Regions from separate parts of the Lysinibacillus sp. FSL H8-0500 genome, predicted to be linked through region 2. Evidence: riboswitches for the same ligand, from Rfam matches in the RefSeq annotation. Region 2 holds a riboswitch; each other region holds the start of a gene.
The links. Region 2 has a riboswitch for cobalamin ahead of MHB44_RS11905 (ABC transporter substrate-binding protein). Riboswitches for the same ligand answer to the same signal wherever they lie in the genome.
Positions count from the first base shown of each region.

Region 1: it holds a riboswitch for cobalamin, as region 2 does, so the genes downstream of both, nikA (nickel ABC transporter substrate-binding protein) here and MHB44_RS11905 (ABC transporter substrate-binding protein) in region 2, are expected to answer to the same signal.
Region 3: it holds a riboswitch for cobalamin, as region 2 does, so the genes downstream of both, MHB44_RS10300 (ribonucleoside-diphosphate reductase subunit alpha) here and MHB44_RS11905 (ABC transporter substrate-binding protein) in region 2, are expected to answer to the same signal.

Region 1 is NZ_CP150292.1:3,245,143-3,252,447, reverse strand. Features, by position in the region: gene MHB44_RS15530 (ABC transporter ATP-binding protein) at 1-474, opposite strand, end outside; gene opp1C (nickel/cobalt ABC transporter permease) at 480-1,316, opposite strand; gene opp1B (nickel/cobalt ABC transporter permease) at 1,319-2,248, opposite strand; gene nikA (nickel ABC transporter substrate-binding protein) at 2,335-3,930, opposite strand; cobalamin riboswitch at 4,079-4,262, opposite strand; gene MHB44_RS15510 (Spo0B domain-containing protein) at 4,439-4,966, shown strand; gene obgE (GTPase ObgE) at 4,972-6,261, shown strand; gene MHB44_RS15500 (ACT domain-containing protein) at 6,286-6,741, shown strand; gene pheA (prephenate dehydratase) at 6,926-7,305, shown strand, end outside.
Region 2 is NZ_CP150292.1:2,493,655-2,500,959, reverse strand. Features, by position in the region: gene MHB44_RS11910 (translation factor GTPase family protein) at 1-1,679, opposite strand, end outside; cobalamin riboswitch at 1,825-2,014, shown strand; gene MHB44_RS11905 (ABC transporter substrate-binding protein) at 2,141-3,136, shown strand; gene MHB44_RS11900 (precorrin-3B methylase) at 3,184-3,861, shown strand; gene MHB44_RS11895 (S9 family peptidase) at 3,910-5,898, shown strand; gene MHB44_RS11890 (class I SAM-dependent rRNA methyltransferase) at 5,947-7,143, opposite strand; gene MHB44_RS11885 (alpha/beta hydrolase) at 7,206-7,305, opposite strand, start outside.
Region 3 is NZ_CP150292.1:2,159,630-2,166,934, reverse strand. Features, by position in the region: gene MHB44_RS10320 (hypothetical protein) at 1-197, shown strand, start outside; gene MHB44_RS10315 (hypothetical protein) at 178-999, shown strand; gene MHB44_RS10310 (ABC transporter ATP-binding protein) at 1,802-2,440, shown strand; gene MHB44_RS10305 (ribonucleotide-diphosphate reductase subunit beta) at 2,568-3,608, opposite strand; gene MHB44_RS10300 (ribonucleoside-diphosphate reductase subunit alpha) at 3,621-5,834, opposite strand; cobalamin riboswitch at 5,991-6,179, opposite strand; gene MHB44_RS10295 (hypothetical protein) at 6,290-6,973, opposite strand; gene MHB44_RS10290 (ECF transporter S component) at 6,970-7,305, opposite strand, start outside.

The DNA.
Region 1 (7,305 bases), 750 kb from region 2:
GCGTTGTAGCATTCCACCTGAAAGCTGATGTGGATATTTATCAAATACTTGTGCTGATTCACGAATGAGCATACGCTCTAATTTTGCAATGGAGCGTTCCTTTGCTTCCTTTTTAGAGACTTGTAGATTTTCACATAAGGTTTCTACCATTTGTGCCCCGATTTTACTAAGTGGACTAAAAGAGGACATTGCATCTTGAGGAATCATACAAATGTAACGCCCTCTTATTTTACGTAATGTCTCCTTGTTCGCTTGCAGTAAATCCAGATTGTCAAAAAGGGCAGTTCCTGTTCGTTGTAGCTTTGGGTGAATTAGCCCTAAAATTGCCTTCATTGTCATTGATTTTCCGCTCCCACTTTCGCCAACAATACCCAGACAGCTATTAGCTTCAACTGTAAAGCTAATATCGTCAACAATGGTCGCTTTTGTGGTTGGATCTATAACAGTTAAATGTTGAATGTCTAATAAATGCACGTGATTCACCTCATTTTTTGTTCTTTTTTCATATTAAAAGCATCCTGTAGACTATCACCTAAAAAATTAAAGGCTAGAACAACTAAAAGGATAGCAATTCCTGGCGCTAGCATTTGCTGAGGATAGAACGTCATAACGTTTTTAGCTTCATTTAACATCATTCCCCATTCAGGTGTTGGGGCTTGTACGCCTAAGCCTAAAAAGGAGAGCGCAGAAATGCTCAGAATAATAGCTCCTGAATCAAGCGTTGCTAAAACAGATATTTCACCAATAGTTCTTGGTAGGATATGCTTACGGATAATATGACTTGTGCTACATCCTGCTACTTTGGCAAATCGAATATAGTTCGTATCTGTATATTTAATTACAATCGAACGAATCATACGTGTATACCAAGCCCAGCCCGCGATAATACAGGCAATCACGATATTTGATAGACTTGGTCCCAGCATTGCGATAATCGCCAGTATCATCACTTCACTTGGAAAGGATAGGAAAACATCACATAAGCGCATAATCACTTCATCTACTTTATTGCGGAAAATACCGGCAATAAAGCCTAATATTGTGCCGATTAAAATGGTGCCCGCCATAGATATTAAAGCAAAAATAACGGTTGTTCGAATACCAAATAATAATCTCGATAAAATATCACGACCAAGATAATCTGTACCAAGTAAATGTTCCTTACTAAAGCCCATTAATTTACTTTTTACATTAATTTCAACAGGATCATAGGGTGCAAGTAATGGCGCAAATAAGCCAGCTACTAACACAGTACTAAGAAAAACAATACATACCACAGCAAGGCGATCTTGCCTTAATCTTTTGATAACCTTCATTATTACGCCTCTTTTCTTACTCGTGGATCTAATGCAGTAGTAGTAATATCTACCAGTAAATTAAATAGTACAAATAACACAGCCATTAATAAAATATAGGCTTGAATAACAGGGTAATCATTATTAAAAATAGCCGTTACGCAAAGCCGTCCAATACCTGGCCAAGCAAAAATATTTTCAACCACGACAGTACCTGCAATTAATTTGGGAATGGACATGCCAAGTGCTGTGATAGAGGATTGTAGGGAGTTTTTGAAAATATGCTTAGTGACCGTTGACTCCTTTAATCCTCGTATTCTGGCATATTGTACATATTGCTCTACCTTATTTTGCACCATATTATTACGGATAAGTCTTACATATGTAGCGATATAGGCGAACGATAATGTGAGTGCTGGTAAGATAACAGAGCTTGCTGTTTCCATACCGCTTGTTGGGAGCAGGTTTAATTGCACAGCCAACAGCCACATTAATAATAAGCCTAGCCAAAAGCTTGGCATAGCTGCACCAATAAAGATAATGCCCCTAATTAAACGGTCAAACCAGCTTCCCTCAAATAGGGCACAAAGTACACCTGCTGTGATACTTATTGTTAAAATAATAGTTAATGTTATAGCGACAAGCCGCAAAGTAGCTGGCAGTGCTACTTTCAATTCCTCTAAGACTGGCTTTTTGGTCACAAAGCTGTCACCAAAGTCACCCTGGATGCTACTGGCAATCCATCGCACATATCTTTCGAAAAACGGCTTATCTAAATGTAATTCCTGCTGTGCGGTAGCTAATGCCTCCTCTGTTACAGTGATATTATTGACACGAAGGGATATCTCTGCTGGATCGCTTTGATTAAGGTTAATTAGTAAAAAAGATAAAAAGGATATACCGATGAGTATTGGTATGGTGCTGATTAATCGTTTGATAAAATAGCTTTTCATAGGACTCCTCTATTCTAGTAAATCGTTAAGCTGAAAAAGTCAAAAAGGTAAAACGCTAATGTTTACCTTTTTGATAGTTTTAGCATTTAATTGTCAAAATACATTTTTTCAAATGGAATTTCATATTGGGATGGATTAAAGGTTACACCTTGCAACTCTGGAATATGCACAGCCTTTGTACGTGAATACGTTAATGGAATATAAACAGCCTCCTCATGGATATATGTCAAAATGTCCTTGTACATCTCCTGACGTTTTTCTTCATCAGCTTCAATCATCAGGGCTGTAATATAGTTATCCAACCATTCTTTTTTCGCTAGTCCTGCTTGGGCCTGGTAATCGCCATGTGCAGGCTGTCGCCAAGAAGATAGATAGGATTGCGGGTCATATGGTGTGCCCCATGATAATGAATATTGTAAATCAAACTCACCAGATTTTTGTCGATCTAAAAAGGCTTGTTTTTCCTCACCAATTACCTTTAAGTCAACACCGATTTGTTTAAAATCACTTTGCATATATTCACTAATTGCTCGCTCTTGTGCATTATCAGAATTAAAATAAATGGTTAAGGCTAATTTTTTACCATCCTTGTAGCGATAGCCATCTTTTTCAACCTTCCAACCAGTCTCCTCTAATAAGCTTTGTGCCTTTTCAGGATCAAACGAACGCTTTCTTAGGTCAACATTACTATAAGGAACCGTAGTAGCAATTAATGTATCCGCTACTACCTCAGAGCCATTTAAAATACCTTCTGCAATGGACTCTTTATCAACCGCATATTGCAATGCTTCACGTACTTTTTGATTATTTGTAATAGGCTGCTTAGAATTAAGTAAAATAGCACGTGATGCAATGGGCTCGCTTAGTTGTGTTACATATGTGCCTTGTTCTTCCAATGCTTTAAAGGAATCGAGGTCAATCATATCCCCATCAGAGCCGAACAGAAGATCAATTTCACCTTTCTCAAGTGCTAGCAGAATTGTTTGATGATCCGGCATGACCTTCCATTTAACTGCTTTTACCTTTGGCTTTTCTCCCCAATAGTTTTCATTGGCTGTAAAGATAGCATATTGGTTATCCTTGTGCTCTGTTAATACCCATGGACCTGTACCTACATAGCCATTGACGCCATCCTTTGTTTGTCCATCAATAAAGCTTTTTGGAGAAGCAAAACGGAAGGGACGTGTTAAGCCCAGCTCCTCTAATGTTGGGTAGTAGGGATGTGTTAAAACAAGCTTGTATGTATACTCATCTACCACAATATTTTCCTTTATTTCATTCACCATATCTAGCCAACCATGACGTTCTTTATTATTCAAAATAGCGTCCATATTTAATTTAACTGCTTCAGCATTGAATGGCTCACCATCAGAAAAGACAACATCTTTTCTTAAATAAAAGGTATATTCTAAGCCATCTGGTGACACCTCCCATTTTTCAGCTAAATGAGGTTTTACACCCTCGTCTGTATTGATAACAAGCGATTCATACACCATGTTTTGCGCAGCCATTTCTCCTGTATATAAATGTGGATTAATATCACGAATATCTTTTGTGCTAGCAAAATTAATTTCCTCACGTTGTTCTTTTTGTACATTTTTTGTATTGTTATTGCCACAGCCAGCCAATGCAAGCAAGAGCAGCGAGAACAATACGAAAAAAATATGTTTCATCTTAGTCATTCAAAAATCTCCTTTTGTCTTAAAGTACTAGTTACTCATTTAGCGCATAAAAAAGCCTATATCCTTTGCAAAGAATATAGGCTACTTTATATAAGCATAATGATTCCCAAAAAATTAAGCTTCACCTAAACTCCTCCCTCCGAAAAGTTTGCATTAGTTGTATATAAGCAGGTTTCCTGGCTATCGAATCATTTTACTCCTACGCCTTCCCGATTGAATCAGTGGCTTGGTAGTTTCATCCTCGTATACAGTAGCGGGGGCTGCACTAGCTTTGCACTAGTTTCCCTTTTACCTCATCCATGATGATGAGCACTTATATAAATTAATATCAAATTTGGTAACATACTATCATAAGGTGTAAGGAGCTGTCGACAGATGAATGAGAAAAATTTAGAAAATTTTGTGAAACTTTTTGAGAAAACATTCGTAAAAATCAAAGAAGAATTAAGGGGAAAAATACAATAAAACTTGTTATACTAGTAAGGATAACTTTATTGGAGTGAATGGGATGGACAATCAATCACTAACCATTAGTGAAGTATTACGTTTTGCAAATCATGACTATGTGAATCAACTACAACTGATTCGCATGAATTTAGATTTAGGTAAAATTGATGAATCAAAGAAGCTTATCCAGCGCTATTCGGAGCAATTACGCATGCTCTCTATCCTGAATCGACTACAAATGCCACAAACAATTGAATGGTTACAAACAGCAGGATGGCGTTATCCTTCATTAGCCTGGCAGCTAAATGGGGAGATCAATAAGCCAGTAACCAATGATATTGATCAGGCTGTAGTAGATTATTTAAACAAAACAGTTATGCATATTTATGATACATTAGATCCATTTACAGAGCAGGTCTTAACGCTTGATGTACGTGTTGACGATCATACATTTGCCGTGACATTCACGCTAAATGGGTTATGGAGTGCTGATGCCTTCACCGAAAAAGGTTTGACACAATTCGATATTCAAACAGTTGAACAGACAAATAGACGCTGGCAATATGTCTTGAGTGCAAATAGGGAGTGAAATAAATGTTTGTCGATCACGTAAAGATTTATGTAAAAGGTGGCGACGGCGGAGATGGTATGGTAGCCTTTCGCCGTGAAAAATATGTACCAAATGGTGGTCCAGCTGGTGGCGATGGTGGACACGGTGGGAATGTCGTATTTGAGGTAGATGAGGGTTTACGTACATTAATGGACTTCCGCTACAAGCGTCATTTCAAGGCACCACGTGGTGAGCATGGTATGAGTAAAGGGATGCATGGTAAAAATGCGGATGATTTAATTATAAAAGTGCCACCTGGAACAGTTGTGATTAATGAAGAAACAGAAGCCGTTATTGCTGACTTAGTCGAGCATGGGCAAAGAGCTGTCATTGCAAAAGCAGGACGCGGTGGACGGGGAAATTCAAGATTTGCAACACCTGCCAATCCAGCGCCAGAACTTTCTGAAAAAGGTGAGCCAGGACAAGAATTAAATGTTATATTAGAGTTAAAAGTTTTAGCAGATGTAGGGTTAGTTGGTTTCCCAAGTGTTGGTAAATCAACGCTTTTATCTGTTGTTTCTGCTGCTAAGCCAAAAATTGGTGCTTATCATTTTACGACAATTGTACCGAACTTAGGCATGATTGAAACGGATGATCATCGAAGCTTTGCGATGGCAGATTTACCTGGGCTTATTGAGGGAGCACATGAAGGGGTTGGATTAGGTCATCAATTTTTACGACATATTGAACGTACACGTGTTATTGTCCATGTTATTGATATGTCAGGAATGGAAGGCCGCGATCCATATGAAGACTATTTAACGATCAATGCAGAGCTTAAACAATATAATCTTCGTTTAACAGAGCGTCCACAAATCATTGTAGCCAATAAAATGGATATGCCAGATGCAGAGGAAAATTTAGTAACATTCCGCCAAAAGGTTGGAGAGGATGTTCAAATTTTCCCGATCTCTGCTATTTCACGCCAAGGGTTAAAAGAGCTATTGTTTGCGATTGCAGATTTACTTGAGGTAACGCCTGAATTCCCACTATATGATGATATAGAGGAGCAATCAGACGCAACCGTAATGTACAAGCATGAGGCAAAAGGTGAAGCATTCGAAATCACGCGTGATGATGATGGGGCATTTATTATTAGTGGTTATGCTATTGAACGTCTATTTAAAATGACAGACTTTAGCCGTGAGGATGGTGTTCGCCGCTTTGCTCGTCAATTGCGTGCAATGGGCGTGGACGAGGCTCTGCGTGAACGTGGCGCTCAGGATGGCGATACTGTACGTTTACAAGAGTTTGAATTTGAATTTGTCGATTAAGACAGTAGTTTTAGGGGGAAGCGTATGAAGAATGTTGCGAATCAGCGATATTATTTAGTTCGTGAAGATGTTTTAACGGATGCAATGCAAAAAACATTGGAGGCGAAGCACTTATTATCAAGTGGTTCAGTATCCTCCATTTGGGATGCGGTAAAGCAGGTGGATTTATCGCGAAGTGCGTTTTACAAATATCGTGATGCTGTATTTCCGTTTCATTCAATTGTCCAGGAACGCATTTTAACAGTCTTTTTACAGCTTCAAGACAGAAAAGGAACACTTGCCAAGCTTTTAGAAACGGTGACTATGACACATTGTAATGTATTAACCATCCACCAAACAATCCCTATTCAAGGACGTGCCAATGTGACATTGTCACTGGATGTTACAAGCATGACATGTGAGCTGGATGACTTGATTCAACAGTTAAAGCGCTTAGATTTTGTCGAATCAGCGGAAGTCATTAGCTCTGGTGCATTATAATAATTAAAGCATAGTGTTCAGTTCTGTAATGTTTGACAAAAATGACAATGATCGTGTTTATTAATCCAAATGCCTAGGGTGCATTGGAGCAACAATACGATACTAAAGCTCACATAAGGAGCTGTCCCGTAGTGATCACTCATAAGGGACTGCTCCTTATTGTGCCATAAAGGAGGTATTTGCAATGACAAAGCAACAATGGGAAAATCGAATCGCCTATTTAGGACCAGAGGCATCATTTACATACTTAGCAACAAAGGCTACTTTTCCAAATGAATGGCTTGTACCATGTGCAACAATTCCAGAATGTATTGAGGCGGTAGCAGAGGGCAAGGTAGATTTGGCAGTTGTGCCGTTAGAAAATGCTTTAGAAGGCTCTGTACCGCTTACACTAGATTATTTATTCCACGAGGCGACACTGTATGTAACAGGCGAGCTCCTGCTAAAAATCCAGCAGCATTTAATGGTCAATAAAGCACAAAAGGATCATTGGCAGTCCATAAAAGGCGTTTATTCGCATCCACATGCCTTGGCACAATGTCATAAATATTTATTTTACCGTTT
Region 2 (7,305 bases):
ACATCTGTCTCCGTTAAAATCGGGTCATTAAATGTGCCAGCCATTTGCTGAATATCTGTCATCATACGGCCGATAAAATCGTTGGAAGCCTTCATTTTAAAGCGATAGTACGGCTCTAGCAAAATATTGTGCGCTTGCTCTAGCCCTTGACGCAATGCTCGGAAGGTTGCCTCGCGAAAATCGCCGCCCTCTGTATGTTTTATATGGGCACGACCTGTTAGTAGTGTAAAATGAATATCTGTAACAGGCAAGCCCGTTAATAAGCCATGATGGTTCCGCTCAAATAAATGCTTTTCTACAAGGCGCTGGTTGCCTACTGATAAGGCATCTGCATGGCAGGCATTGCTAAAGGTATTGCCTGTGCCACGTGCATTTGGCTCCATTAATAAATGCACCTCTGCATAATGCCTTAATGGCTCAAAATGTCCATAGCCTGTTACTGTATTTTCAATGGTTTCCATATATAAAATTTGCGGAGTGCCGAAGGACACCTCCAACGAGAAGCGCCTCATCAATACATCAACAAGCACCTCCAACTGAATAACGCCCATAATATGGACATGAATTTCTTGGAATTTTTCCTGCCAAACAACGCGTAATGATGGCTCCTCAGCTTCCAGCAGACGGAAAATCTTTAATACCTCTTTCATATGCTGTTCGCCCTGATACTGAACCTTCGCCTGCAAAGTAGGCATAAGCTCATAAGGCTGTATATACGCCGTACTGCCGATTTGATCGCCAATATTTGCAGCACTCAGTCCTTTGACAGCAAAAATTTCGCCAGCCTCGACCTGTTGAACCGTATTAAAGCGACTGCCATTATAAAGACGAATCTCCGTAATTTTTTCTGTAACCTCTCCAAATGTTAATTCATCGCGAATATGTAGTGACCCCTGCAAAGCTTTTAGAAAGGTTAAACGCTGATGCCCGTCATGGCGAATTTTAAAAACCTCTCCTTGAAACGATGCATTCTGTTTAAAGTAAGTTGCAGTCAATAGTGGAAGCTGTGCCAATAATTCCTGAATGCCTATATCCTTTAAGGCAGAGCCGATAAAGCACGGAAAGGCACGCTCGTCTTTCACCATCACCTGTAGCTGTGCAAGACATTGCTCATAATCCAGCGTGTCCTGTAAAAAGGCATCCAGCAATTGCTCGTCACGCTCAGCAAGCCATTCCATCATCCTGCTCGATACATAATTGGCTTGCAACGGTTCATCCACCAAGAGGACATGCTCAGAGCAATCCTTACGAAGCTGTGCCATTACTGTCGCTACATCTGCGCCTTCACGGTCGATTTTATTGATAAAAAAGAAGGTTGGCACATGATACTTGCGTAGGAGCTGCCAGACGGTTTCGGTATGTCCCTGCACACCCTCCACTGCGCTTACAATAATAATGGCATAGTCCATAACACGAATAGCACGCTCCATTTCAGGGGAAAAATCGACATGCCCCGGTGTATCAATCAGTGTATACGTATCCTCGCCTAGCATGAAGCGACCTTGCTCAGCAAATATCGTAATACCGCGCTGTCGCTCCAGCTCATGATTATCTAAAAAGGTGTCCTGATGATCGACACGTCCTCGTGCCTGAATACTCTTTGTATGAAAGAGCACTTGCTCAGAAAAGGTAGTTTTTCCAGCATCCACATGTGCAAGCACACCAATTGTTTTATACATCCTAAATCCCCGTTTCCATTACTTTTTTTATCAAATATTAGCATGAATAGTGCCTGTCAATGTCAAAATAGTGCTAAAATAAGTATAATTATTAATTTATGCATTGCCATAAAAATATTCTTCTGCTAGTCTATCAATAGTATCAATAATCATAAAACATATTGGTGCAAATAGCATTTGTTATTTGCTTAAAAGGGAAATCGGTGCAATTCCGATGCTGTCCCGCAACTGTAAATGGGGAGTCTATACAATATGCCACTGTAGCGTCATGCTACGGGAAGGCGTATAGATGATGAACCTAAGCCAGGAGACCTGCCACTATGGATGAATGAACTACGAACCACGAGGATGGGGATAGTGATAAAGGTTGACAAACCATTTTTTCACTATGCTACCCTCTTGGTGACAAGAGGGATTTTTTATGCCTTCTTGCTATTTTTATAACAAAGGAGAACAGGAACATGAAAAAATGGAAAAGTAGTTGGCTTGTGCTTATCATTGCCCTTGTAGCGATGTTAGCCGCATGTAATGCCAACGATAAATCGGAGTCAGCAGAGCAGGAAGAAAAGACGGAGCCAGCGGAAACAGCTGCAACGGAAGTCGTAGTCGACAATAATGATACAACGCAAACCTATACAGAAGCACCAACAAAAGCAATTAGTTTAAATCAGCATGTGACAGAAATTATGCTAGCGTTAGACTTAGAGGATTCAATGGTAGGTACGGCTTACTTAGATGATAAAATTTATGAGCCATTGCAAGCGGCATATGACAAAGTGCCTGTTCTATCAGACCAATACCCAACAAAGGAGCAGGTCATTGATGCAGAGGCAGATTTTTTATATGGTGGCTGGAAAAGTGCCTTTGGTGAAAAGGGAGTTGGCACACCTGAGGAGCTGGAGGAGCTAGGCATTCATACGTATTTACATACATCTTCGAATATGACAAAGCCAACATTGGAGGATATTTTCACTGATATTCGCAATGTGGCAAAGATTTTCCGTGTGGAGGAGCGCGGAGAGGCATTAATTGAGCAAATGACAAAGGATGTAGATGCTGTTCGTGCGAAATTACCGCAGGAGGGCGAAGATTTACGTGTTTTAGTATTTGATAGTGGTGAAAAGGATGTGTTCACGGCTGGTCAAAACTTTATGAATGAGCTTGTAACCATTGCTGGCGGGCAAAATGTTTTTGGTGATGTGGAATCAGGCTGGACAACTGTATCAAAGGAGGATGCCGTAGATCGCAATCCTGAGGTTGTTGTTGTTATTGATTATGGTGAAACAACAGCCCAACAAAAAATAGACTTCTTAAAAAACGATCCTGCATTAAAGGAAATGGAGGCAGTTAAAAATGATCGTTTCGTGATCCTACCACTATCAGCAGCGTCTGAGGGGGTACGTGCAGCAGAGGCGATTGAAATTTTAGCAAAAGGCTTCTATCCCGAAAACTTTTAAAAAGAGCTAGCGCTTTGCTAGCTTCTTTTTCTTAAGGAGCGATATGCATGAATGCATTTCAGAAAAATATACCTGACAAAACCTTTGAAACATTGAATCGTCAAGGTGATTTTACACGTTTGGTTATTAGCCCTGGCGTTATTAATAAGCATTATACACCTGCACAATTTCAAACGATTGCAGAAGTTGTTGGAGAGCGGGGCGCGATTAAGTATTCGGCCTCCTATAGCCTATTATTAGCTATTCCAACAAGCGATGTTAAAGAAGCTATTTATACATTGCAGCAGGCAGGGCTTTATAGTATGCCTGCAGGGGCAATTGTAGCAATGAAGGCCTGTGATTTTTGCGATGGGGAGAAAATGGAGGCAGCGCCAATCACAGAGCAGCTTTATCATACATTGAAGGACGTGACAGTACCTACAAGAATGCGTGTCAATATCAATGGCTGTGCATCTGCCTGCTATAATGCCGTCTATGATGATATTGGGCTCGTTTATCAACAGGATAGCTTTGATGTCTATTTAGGTGCAGTGCCAATGGGCGCAAAAGCACAGGCAGGCACATTATTTGCCAAAAGGGTAGCGGTAGCAAAAATTGAAGCGTTTGTACAGCATATTATTCAGCTCTATAAGGAGCATGGACGCCTAAATGAGCCTTTTTATAAATTTTACCGCCGAACAAAGTCGGACGATTTTTGGCAGAGCCTAAGCAGGAATTATCATTAGTGTGTCGAAATATTATAAGGGAATACTTATAATTAAAGGGGCAAAAAGATGACAGTAAAGCAAGGCATTCAACCACAAGACTTATATCACTTAAAATCGGTCTCTGACCCACAGCTATCGCCTGATGGTACAGAGGTTATCTATATAGAAACAGCTATGGATGAAAAGAGCAACGACTATATCTCACATTTATATTATCTTAATTTACAAGATAAACAGCCACAGCAATGGACATTTGGCGAGGAGAAAACAAGCGCTCCAACATGGTCACCAGATGGCAGTAAAATTGCATTTGTTTCAACTAGAACGGGCAAGCCACAAATTTTTGTATTGGCAAAGGCAGGTGGCGAGGCAAAGCAAGTAACCCATTGTAAACATGGGGCAACCTCACCTGTATGGTCGCCCTGTGGCAAAAAAATTGCGTTCTCCGTTAAGCTTGGTCAAGAGGATAGCATTTATGATCAACCCGAAGAGCCTAAAACAGGGGACAAGGAACTAAAGCCACTGGAAGTTGACTATATGAAGTATAAGTCAGATGCAGCAGGCTTGTTGGATATGGAGCAATTTACCCATATTGCCATTGTCTATCTCGCAACAGGTGAATTGGAGCAGCTGACAGCAGGGTGTCATCATTTTTACCTTGGTGCATGGTCACCAAATGGCCAATATCTTGCGTATACAGCCGATTTAGCGGAGGATCAAGATCTTTCATTTACCAATGATCTTTATTTATTGGATGTCGTGACAAAGCAGAGTTGTCAGCTAACAGCGGGGATAGGCATGTTTTATCAAATTTCATGGTCGTCAAATAGTCGCTTCCTGACGTTTCTTGGTAGTAAACGTGAATTTCAAAATGCTACCCAAGCAAAGTTATGGTTATATGATTTAGCGCAACAGCAGCTGACATGTGTGACAAGTGATTTTGACGCACATATTGGTGATTGTATGATTGGCGATTTCCTGCAAGGCGTTGTAGCCCCTCATGTGCAATGGCTGGCAGATAATGAAAGCTTTTATTTCCAAGTGACAGACCAAGGCAGCACAGCGATTTATTTTGGCAATCTTGCAGGTGAATTATATCCAGCTATTTTGGATGACCAGTATGTTTATGGCTTTTCGTTGGATGCTAAGCGTGATAAAGCCATTGTGGCCATTAGCACGCCAACAAATCCTGGCGATTTATTTTATATAAATTTACAAACAGGGGAAAAAGAGCAGCTTACGGCCGTGAATCAGGAATTTTTACAAACAAGAGCCTTAGCTGTGCCTGAAGCGATTGAATTTAAAGGGGCAGAGGGCTGGCGTGTTCATGGCTGGATGATGAAGCCGATTGACTATCAAGAGGGCAATAAATATCCACTTATTCTGGAAATTCATGGCGGTCCACATGCGATGTATGGCAATAGTTATTTTAATGAATTTCAGATTTTAGCTGCACAGGGCTTTGCCGTTTTATATACAAATCCACGTGGCAGTCATGGCTATGGGCAAACCTTTGTTGATGCTGTGCGTGGTGATTATGGCGGCAATGATTATCGGGACCTAATGGCAGCGGTGGATTACGCACTGGTACATTTTGATTTTATTGATCAGGCTCGTCTTGGTGTGACAGGTGGTAGCTATGGCGGCTTTATGACGAACTGGATTGTTGGGCATACAAAACGCTTTAAAGCTGCTGTTACGCAACGTTCGATTGCAAACTGGATTAGCTTTTATGGTGTGAGTGATATCGGCTATTATTTTACAGACTGGCAAATTTTTGCGGGGCTAGAGGATATTGATAAGCTATGGCATCACTCACCATTGAAGTATGTAAGTGCTATAGAAACACCATTATTGATTTTACATGCTGAAAACGACTATCGTTGTCCAATTGAGCAGGCAGAGCAATTATTTATCGCCTTAAAGCAGCGCAAAAAAGAAACCAAATTTATTCGCTTCCCAGCATCTAACCATGAGCTATCGAGAAGCGGCAAACCATCACTAAGAATCCAACGCCTCACGTATATCCGTGATTGGTTTATGGATTATTTATAAACAAAAAGGACGTGTTTCAAATAGCTTTTGAAACACGTCCTTTTCTAGTTAGTTAAGCTTTTTAATAAAAACAACCTTTAAATAATTAAATTCAGGGTATTCTCGCAGAACGCGGAAATCCTTTGGTAAACTATGCTCTTCCATTATTTTGTAGCGTGTATTTGTCGCTTGAAAGGCTTGGTCAATAAAGCCTTTAAACTTTTTCATACCAAAGCTTGCATTATTGGTTGAAGCAACAATAATGCCATTTTTTGCTGTAATGGCAATGGCATCCTTAAGCAATTTAGGATAGTCCTTTGCAGTGGAAAACGTCATTTGCTTTGTACGGGCAAAGCTTGGGGGGTCTAATACAACAAGGTCAAATTGTAGCTCGTGGCGCTGCGCATATTTAAAATAATGAAAAACATCCATCACCTTAATATCCTGTGCCTCATAGTCAATATCGTTTACACTAAATTGCTCAATCGTTTTCGCTAAACTGCGCTTCGCTACATCGACACTCGTTGTTTTAAGCGCACCTCCAAGTGCCGCTGCTACTGAAAAGGCGCCTGTATAGGAGAAGGTATTCAGCATATTTGTCTGGTTTGCATAGCGCTCACGAATCGCCAATCGAACGTCACGCTGATCAAGAAAAATACCTGTCATGGCCCCATCGTTTAAATGCACGGCATAGACCATACCATTTTCCTTCACCATGATTGGAAATTCGCCTGGTGTACCCATGACAAAATCATCCTGCTCTACATACTGCCCTTTGCCCTCAAAGCGCTTTTTCTCATAAATCGCCTCGTAGTGAACCGTTTCCGCCAATGCCGCATAGACCGCTTCTTTAAAGCAATAAATACCCTCGCTATACCAGCTCACCATATAATAGCCATTAAAAAAGTCAATTGTGAGACCACCAATACCATCCCCTTCGCCATTAAACACACGAAAGGCTGTTGTGCTCGGATTATTAAAAAAAGCTTCACGATTCTCGATAGCCTTTTTAAATTTTTTGCTAAAAAAAGCTTGATCAATCGCTTCAGTGGCATCTGTTGTTAATACCCAGCCGATGCCTTTATTTTGGATACCATAGTACCCTGTCCCAATAAATCGCTGATGCTGGTCAACGAGTCTTAGCAATGTGCCCTGCTGCGCTGGGAGCTGGCGTGCATCCACGGCATCCTTTGTAAGAAGCGGGTAGCCCTTTTTTAATGAATTAGCAAAGGGCTGTTTAAGTTGTAAAGTTACTATTTGTGTCATCATGTCATCCTTTAAAAAACGTTTTGCCTTATTATCGCATTGTTTAAGCTGGATAGCTAAAGTTATTTCAGAAACTGGGCAATTTTTTCAACTGTATCAATTGTCGCATCCTCAAAATAAGTCATTTTACTAAAATAGCTATGGATTAAGCCATGCATCGTG
Region 3 (7,305 bases), 330 kb from region 2:
TACCTTTTATCTATTATATTTTTTCTGCAACCGTATTAATTAACATTCATACCTATTTAAATGCAGTAGTATTATATGATGTTAATCATTTTGGGGTGAATTTTGCACAACGATGCTTGTATGGAATTATATTATGTATGGTTGGAATCATAACTTTCTTTATAGGAGGTTATAAGGTTGAACAAAAAAACACGTAATCATGAACTGATAAAGGTTTTTTATAACAAAAATATTAATATATTCATTTTTATTTTGCTTTCACTATACAGTCTAGATCTTTTATTTTCAACAGTGGAGAATGATTTAGAGACGAATGTATATGATTTGTTGATGAAGATAACGGGATTTCTTCCATTATCCTATATAATGATACCAACGTTTTTAATAATTATTACTGTACATTTTTCAGCAGGTGAGGTGCAAAATTATATAGCCTTTAGATTTAAGAGTAAACGACAATGGTATCAAATGAATGTAATTTTTATTGCTCAACTAACGGCTATTTTTTCCCTTACCGTTGTTGGCATTATGCTGCTGCAATCTGCATTTATTCTTAGTTTTAAGAATAATTGGAGTGAATTTGCTCTTAGTTATTATAAAAATCATGCTACTTTTTTATCTAATTATTCCCCTATGCTGTACTCCATAGTAACCATCATATTGCTATGGCTTATTTTATTTTTACTAGGATTAATTTATTTTCTGATATTTTTATGGACAAAAAAAACGATGATTTCATTTATGGTGGTTTTTATAGTAAATTTGCTAAATGTTGCAATAACATTGGGTAAATTTGATGGTATATCCCGTTATCTTTTTACTGACCATGTAAATATTATTCAATATATTTATAGATTTAATTTAAGTCAGCAACATTTTCCATATAGTATAGTTCTATATTGGATTTTCTTAATTTTTTCCATCTATTTGATGGGTTTATTTATTGTTAACCGAGTAGATATTCTTTTAGAGAAAGAGAGTAAGAATGATGTTAGCTAGAATTATAAATTACCACTTTTTATGTATAATAACACCAAAAAAATTATTATTCATCATCGCCACATTTATTGCAAATGTACTTCTAGTCTTTTCTATGTACAGCCATAAGATTATCCCTCAAGAGACTATACGAGCAACCATATTTATCTTTTATTTGCCAATAAATTTCAAGCTAGATATGTTTAGATGTATATTGATTTTATTACCTATTCTGACTATATTCGGTTTATTTATACATACTGAAATAAGGGAACGAACAGCCTATCTACTGTTGCATGTGAAAAGTTTGAGTCATTGGTTTTACAGTCTTATTTTTGTATTGTTTATTTTTATTTTCTTAACTTTTACAACAGGTTTTCTTACAACTATGGGGATTCTTACTTTTATACCAAGAGAAAAAGTATCCAATGATTGGATTCAGACATTAAATTATTTATACACTTCTAATTCTCTCAATTTGATTATTAACCAGTTTTGTTTACTTATATTATCCTTTTTTTTACTAGCATTAATCAATTTATTTTTTATTTTTTTGATAGATAATCTCGCCTTTACTTTTTTATTAACCCTAATGTGTTTTATCCTATCTATAACAATAGGGAGCACCTTTCCTAGTATATTGAAATGGTTGCCCTTAACATCTGGTTTATTAGCCTTTCACGAATTAAATAATTATTCATTAATGTGGTGTTACTTTAACGTGTTAATTAGTATTGTTGTATTAATTGTTGTTAATTTCAGGCTATTTAAAATTCGCAGAGAGTATCTTTTTATGCGGCATGAATAAAGGAGAATATGTATAATGAATACTATACTAGAAATACAAAATTTATCGAAAGAAATAAAGAATCGTACATTGTTAAAAAATATTCACATGAAAATAGATAAACCAGGAATATATGGAATAATAGGAAGAAATGGTTCTGGCAAAAGTATATTATTTAAAACAATTGCTGGGCTTCTTGTTCCATCTAAAGGTGTGGTTAAAGTTTTCGATGAAGATATTGGAACAGGAAAATTCCCTAAAAATTTTGGCGCTTTATTAGATATTCCTGGTTTTCTTCCACACTATTCAGGTATTCGTAATTTAAAATTATTAGGATCTATTCAAAATCGTGTAACTGAAGAAGATATCAGAAAGGTCCTCACTTTAGTTGGTCTGAATCCAGATGATAAAAATGCTGTGCGTAAATATTCCCTTGGTATGAAGCAGCGTCTTGGAATTGCCCAAGCCATTATGGAAAAACCAGAACTCTTAATTTTGGATGAACCAATGAATGGACTTGATGAATCTGGCGTATCGGATATTCGAAATATGCTAATAAATTTCAAAAAACAGGGAATGACTATTTTGCTAGCTAGTCATAATGCTGAAGATATATCTCTTTTATGTGACAGCGTGTATAAAATGGATAATGGTGAATTAACACAACTCCATTAGCCTCAATGTATCAACATCTTTCAGTTTCAATACTCAGAAACAGCTTGCTCGCTTTTTACGCGAACAAGCTGTTTTGTTTCCCGCTATAAAGGCTGGTACAATTGACCGCGAACAAGGCAGGAAGGTGTTATAAATCATCAAAACCATTATCTTCTACATTCACTTTGACATATTGGCGGGAACGCTGTTCAAAGAAGTCTGTTTTGCCTTGGTCCACATCCTCATAAGCCTTAATCCATTTCAACGGATTTTTGCGGTAGCCGTCAAATGGGCGGTCAACGCCAAGCTGATTACAGCGCACATTGGCATAGAAATGGACATAATCATGGACGTCCTCAACATCAAGACCTTCAATTTTATCGCCAATCACTTCATTTGCCCAGTCAATTTCAAGCTGCACGGCTTCACGGAAAATATCCTGTACCCTCTCTTTACGCTCAGGTGTATCATATTCTGGATATTCCGTTAATAGCTCCTGATAAATTTTTACAAATAAATCGACATGTAGCTGCTCATCGCGATTAATATAATTGATCATCGTAGACGTAGCAACCATTTTTTGATTGCGCGCTAAATGATAGAAGAAGGCAAAACCTGAATAGAAAAATAAGCCCTCTAAAATTACATCATAAATAATGGCCTCTAGCATATTATCAACCGTTGGCTCCTCGGAAAATGCACGGTAGCCTTTAATCACAAAATCATTGCGACGCTCTAGCACAGGCTCCGTACGCCAAAAATCAAAGGTACGATCCTGCTCAGCTTTATTAACGATACTTGATAGCACATAGGAATAGGAGTGGTTATGAATCACCTCCTGCTGCGCTAAAATAATCATTAACGCATTCAAGCTGGAATCGGTTAAATAGTCTGCCACTTTGCCAGCAAAATCCGTTTGTACACTATCCAATAGTGCAAGTAAGCCAATAATTTTTAAAAAGGATTCTTGCTCATCCCTTGTCAGCTCTGAGAACTGCTTAACATCATTGCTCATATTAATTTCAAAGGGTGTCCAGAAGTTACCGAGCATTTTTTTATACTTAGGATACGCCCAGCTAAAGCGGACGTCATCCCAGTTTAAAATATTGGAGGAGCGCCCGTTCACAATACCTGTGGAACGGTTTGGCGCTTCCTTATCCATAATTTGTCGTTTCGTAATCGTTGTCATCATTTATTCCTCCTAGCTTGCACAAGACTCACATTCTAATAATTCTACAGATGTGGAACGTACATAATAGGTTGTTTTTACACCACTTGCCCAAGCATTCATATGCAATGCCAGTAAATCTTTTGCCTTAATGGTATTTTGAACATATAAATTTAGTGAAATGCCTTGGTCGATATGGCGAGCACGGGCTGCATTTTGCTTAATTGTCCAATTTTGATCAATGAAATAAGCAGATTTATAGAACCAAGTCGTTACTGGTGATAAATCAGGTACAGTCACTGGAATTTTGTAGTCCTTCTTCTCCTCTGAGTAGCTCTTTTGGAAAATCGGGTCAATCGTTGCTGTACTGCCTGCTAAAATGGATGTCGATGAATTTGGAGCAATTGCCATCACATAGCCATTGCGCATTCCCTCTTTCTCCACTGCCTCACGTAAAGCATTCCATTTATCACTGTCATAGCCGCGCTTCTCAAAGTAAGCTCCTGTTTGCCAATCAGAGCCCTTAAACAATGGATACGCTCCTTTTTCACTTGCTAAGGCATTTGAGGCACGAATCGTTAAATAGGCAATTTCCTCATAGAGCTTGTCCGCGTATTCTACGGCTTCCTCAGACTCCCATTGAATTTCCTTCAACGCTAATAAATGATGCCAGCCAAATGTGCCAAGTCCGATGCCACGGTAGCGTAAATTGGTGCGCTCTGCCTGTTTTACAGGAATCGTATTTAACGCAATGACGTTATCAAGCATACGTACTTGAATCGGAATTAAACGCTCTAATACACCCGCAGGTACAGCTTTGCCTAAATTAACAGACGATAGATTACATACAACAAAATCGCCAGGCTTGCGACGAGTCACAATTACATCGTCCTCAAGTGTAATTGATTCAAATTCAGTAGGTGACATATTTTGGAATATTTCAGTACACAGATTTGAGCTGTAAATCATCCCTTTATGCTGATTTGGATTCATGCGGTTCACTTCATCACGGTAAAACATAAAGGGCACGCCCGTTTCTAGCTGTGAGCGCATAATTCGCTTCATAATATCAATGGCCGGTACGACTTCACGGCTTAATAATGGGTTTGCCACACATGCGGCATAGTTCGTGCGGAAGGAGCCATTGCCCTTTGTTTCATCATAGGAATCCTCTAAGGAGAAGCCCATCACCTCACGTACTTCATGTGGATCAAATAAATGCCAATCTCCACGAGCCTCCACTGCTTCCATAAAAATATCTGGTATGCATAGCCCTGTAAAAATATCATGGGCACGTAGACGCTCATCTCCATTGTTTAGGCGTAAATCTAAAAACGTAAAAACATCCTTATGCCAAACATCTAAATAAACAGCGATGGCTCCTTGACGTTGTCCAAGCTGGTCAACCGAAACGGCTGTATTATTCAGCTGCTTAATCCACGGTAGCACGCCACTGGATGCGCCCTTAAAGCCTTTAATGGAGGAGCCACGGCTGCGAATTTTGCCCATATAAACGCCGATACCACCGCCATATTTTGATAATGTCGCCACATCGGTATTTGTATCATAAATGCTTTGTAAACTATCATCGACTGTATCGATAAAGCAGCTAGAAAGCTGACCATGTGTTTTCCCGGCATTGGATAATGTTGGTGTCGCTACTGTCATATATAAATTACTCATCGCCCAATAGGCTTCTCGAACTTTTTCAAGACGATTTTCTGTTTCATCCTGCATTAATGTCATGGCGATGACCATCCAGCGCTCCTGAGGAAGCTCTACAGGTGTTTTTGTATAATCACGCACAACATAACGATCCATTAACGTCTTTAAGCCAATATAAGTAAATAGCTCATCACGGCTAGGCTCTAAATAACTTGCTAATTGCTGAAGCTCTTGCTCACTATATTTTGTTGTTAAGCTTTCGTGATACAAGCCAGCCTCTGTATAACGTGCTAATTGCGCGGGAAATACTTGGTAAACTTCCTTTGGTGAAACCCCACGGCACACCGCAAATTGATCGTATAGTTTTGCTAAATAAATGCGTGCAGCCACAAATGTCCAGTAGGGCTCCTCCTCATCAATCAGGCTAAGCGCTTGTAAAATCATTGCATCTGCCCATGCTTCAAATGTGGCATTGTCATTTTTGCGTAGCCAACGATCTGATAATCTGACAAAGCTTTCAAGTTCAGCCTCCGTGTAACTATTTTTTAACTTCGCCATTTGCTGTTCAATTTGCACTGTCATCTATTCTCTCCCTTTCTCCCCACAACATAAAAAAGCGATCCTGCAACATCCATCGGTTGCGGGATCGCTGTAAAATCGAAAATGGAAATGAAGGACATGCACACAAAGAAGTGAACAAATCTCTCGCCTCCACTTCTCAATCCCCGAAGAATGTGTTGCTGTCTTGAACAATATGGCAGGTCTCCTGGCTTATGCTTCCTCCAAATAATCACCTTCCCATTAAAAAACAGTGGCTTTTCGATTATTTGTCAGCACGTACAGTTGCGGGGACAGCTTCGGCTTGCAAGCATACTTGCTCCGAATTCCCTTTTAAACCATCTTGGTACCGCTTGTCCAACATACTATATATTGTGTTTTGATTCCTAAACAAATCTAACATATTGTGTTTCGTGTTGCAATAGGTGTTTCGTCCCTTGCCATTTTCAACACAGCTTATCTGCTCGAAACAAGCCCTATTACAGTGTAGTTTTGCGTAATTTTTCAAAATTTCTTAGGAAAAATTTTTCTGCCTGCTGCTCTTTTTCAGGATCAATGCCAAGCATAATGACTGTACAGGGCCCGGCTGATTTGGTTATATCAAGAGAGCATTCAGGCTGCTGTTCTCTAAAAAGACGAACCAATTCTCCCTGTAGCCCCTTTGACCCGACTGGCCATACTTGCTGCACAATTTCTGCCTGCCATGCCTGAAAAATAGGTTGAAGCTGTGCAACATCTTCAGGCTGAGCTACTACCTCTGTGCCAACAAGCGGCAAGCCATAAGTGTACCAGCTAAGCTTTTCACGGTCAAACGCTGCACGCTGTTGTGGCTCGCCAAGCATTGTAATCGCTAAGCCTGATTGTCTCGTTGGCATATTGGATTCTGTGCTCCCCGCAACGGCAGGACACGCAAGACCGATTTCCTTAAAGACCTGTTGTATCCCTGCAATATACCGCGCCCATGCGGCATCCCCTGAAAAATTCGCCAGCAAAATTTGCGTAGGAATGGCTTGTGCGGCAAGCTGCTCTAAAAAGGTGACACGTGCTGTCATATAGGCTGTAAGCTCATCCGATGCTGCTACGCTATCTTGCGGCTTTTGCCCAATGGCTGCCGCATTATCCATCGTGGCAATCAAGCTCCCTACCTTTATCGCATTTCTCATGATACGCTACCTTCCTTGCGTACAAAAACTTTTCTTAACACAGGCATCCCGATTGCCACAATGACTAAATTGAGCGCTGTTGCTGTACAAATACTTATTAATGCGCCCCAGAAAAATGCTGGGCTAATAAGAAAATAAAAAGGCACGGGCGCAATAATGCCGTTTAGCACAAAAGCAATAGGCCATTTCCAAATATGCATATCTTTTTTATGCATAACGCCAAAAACCCATACAACAATAAACATTTCAACAGCAATGATCAAATGCAGTGGTCCAAATGGAAAGCCCGCTGTGAGTGCTGTAATAAAATGACCAAGCATTCCTGCCGTCCC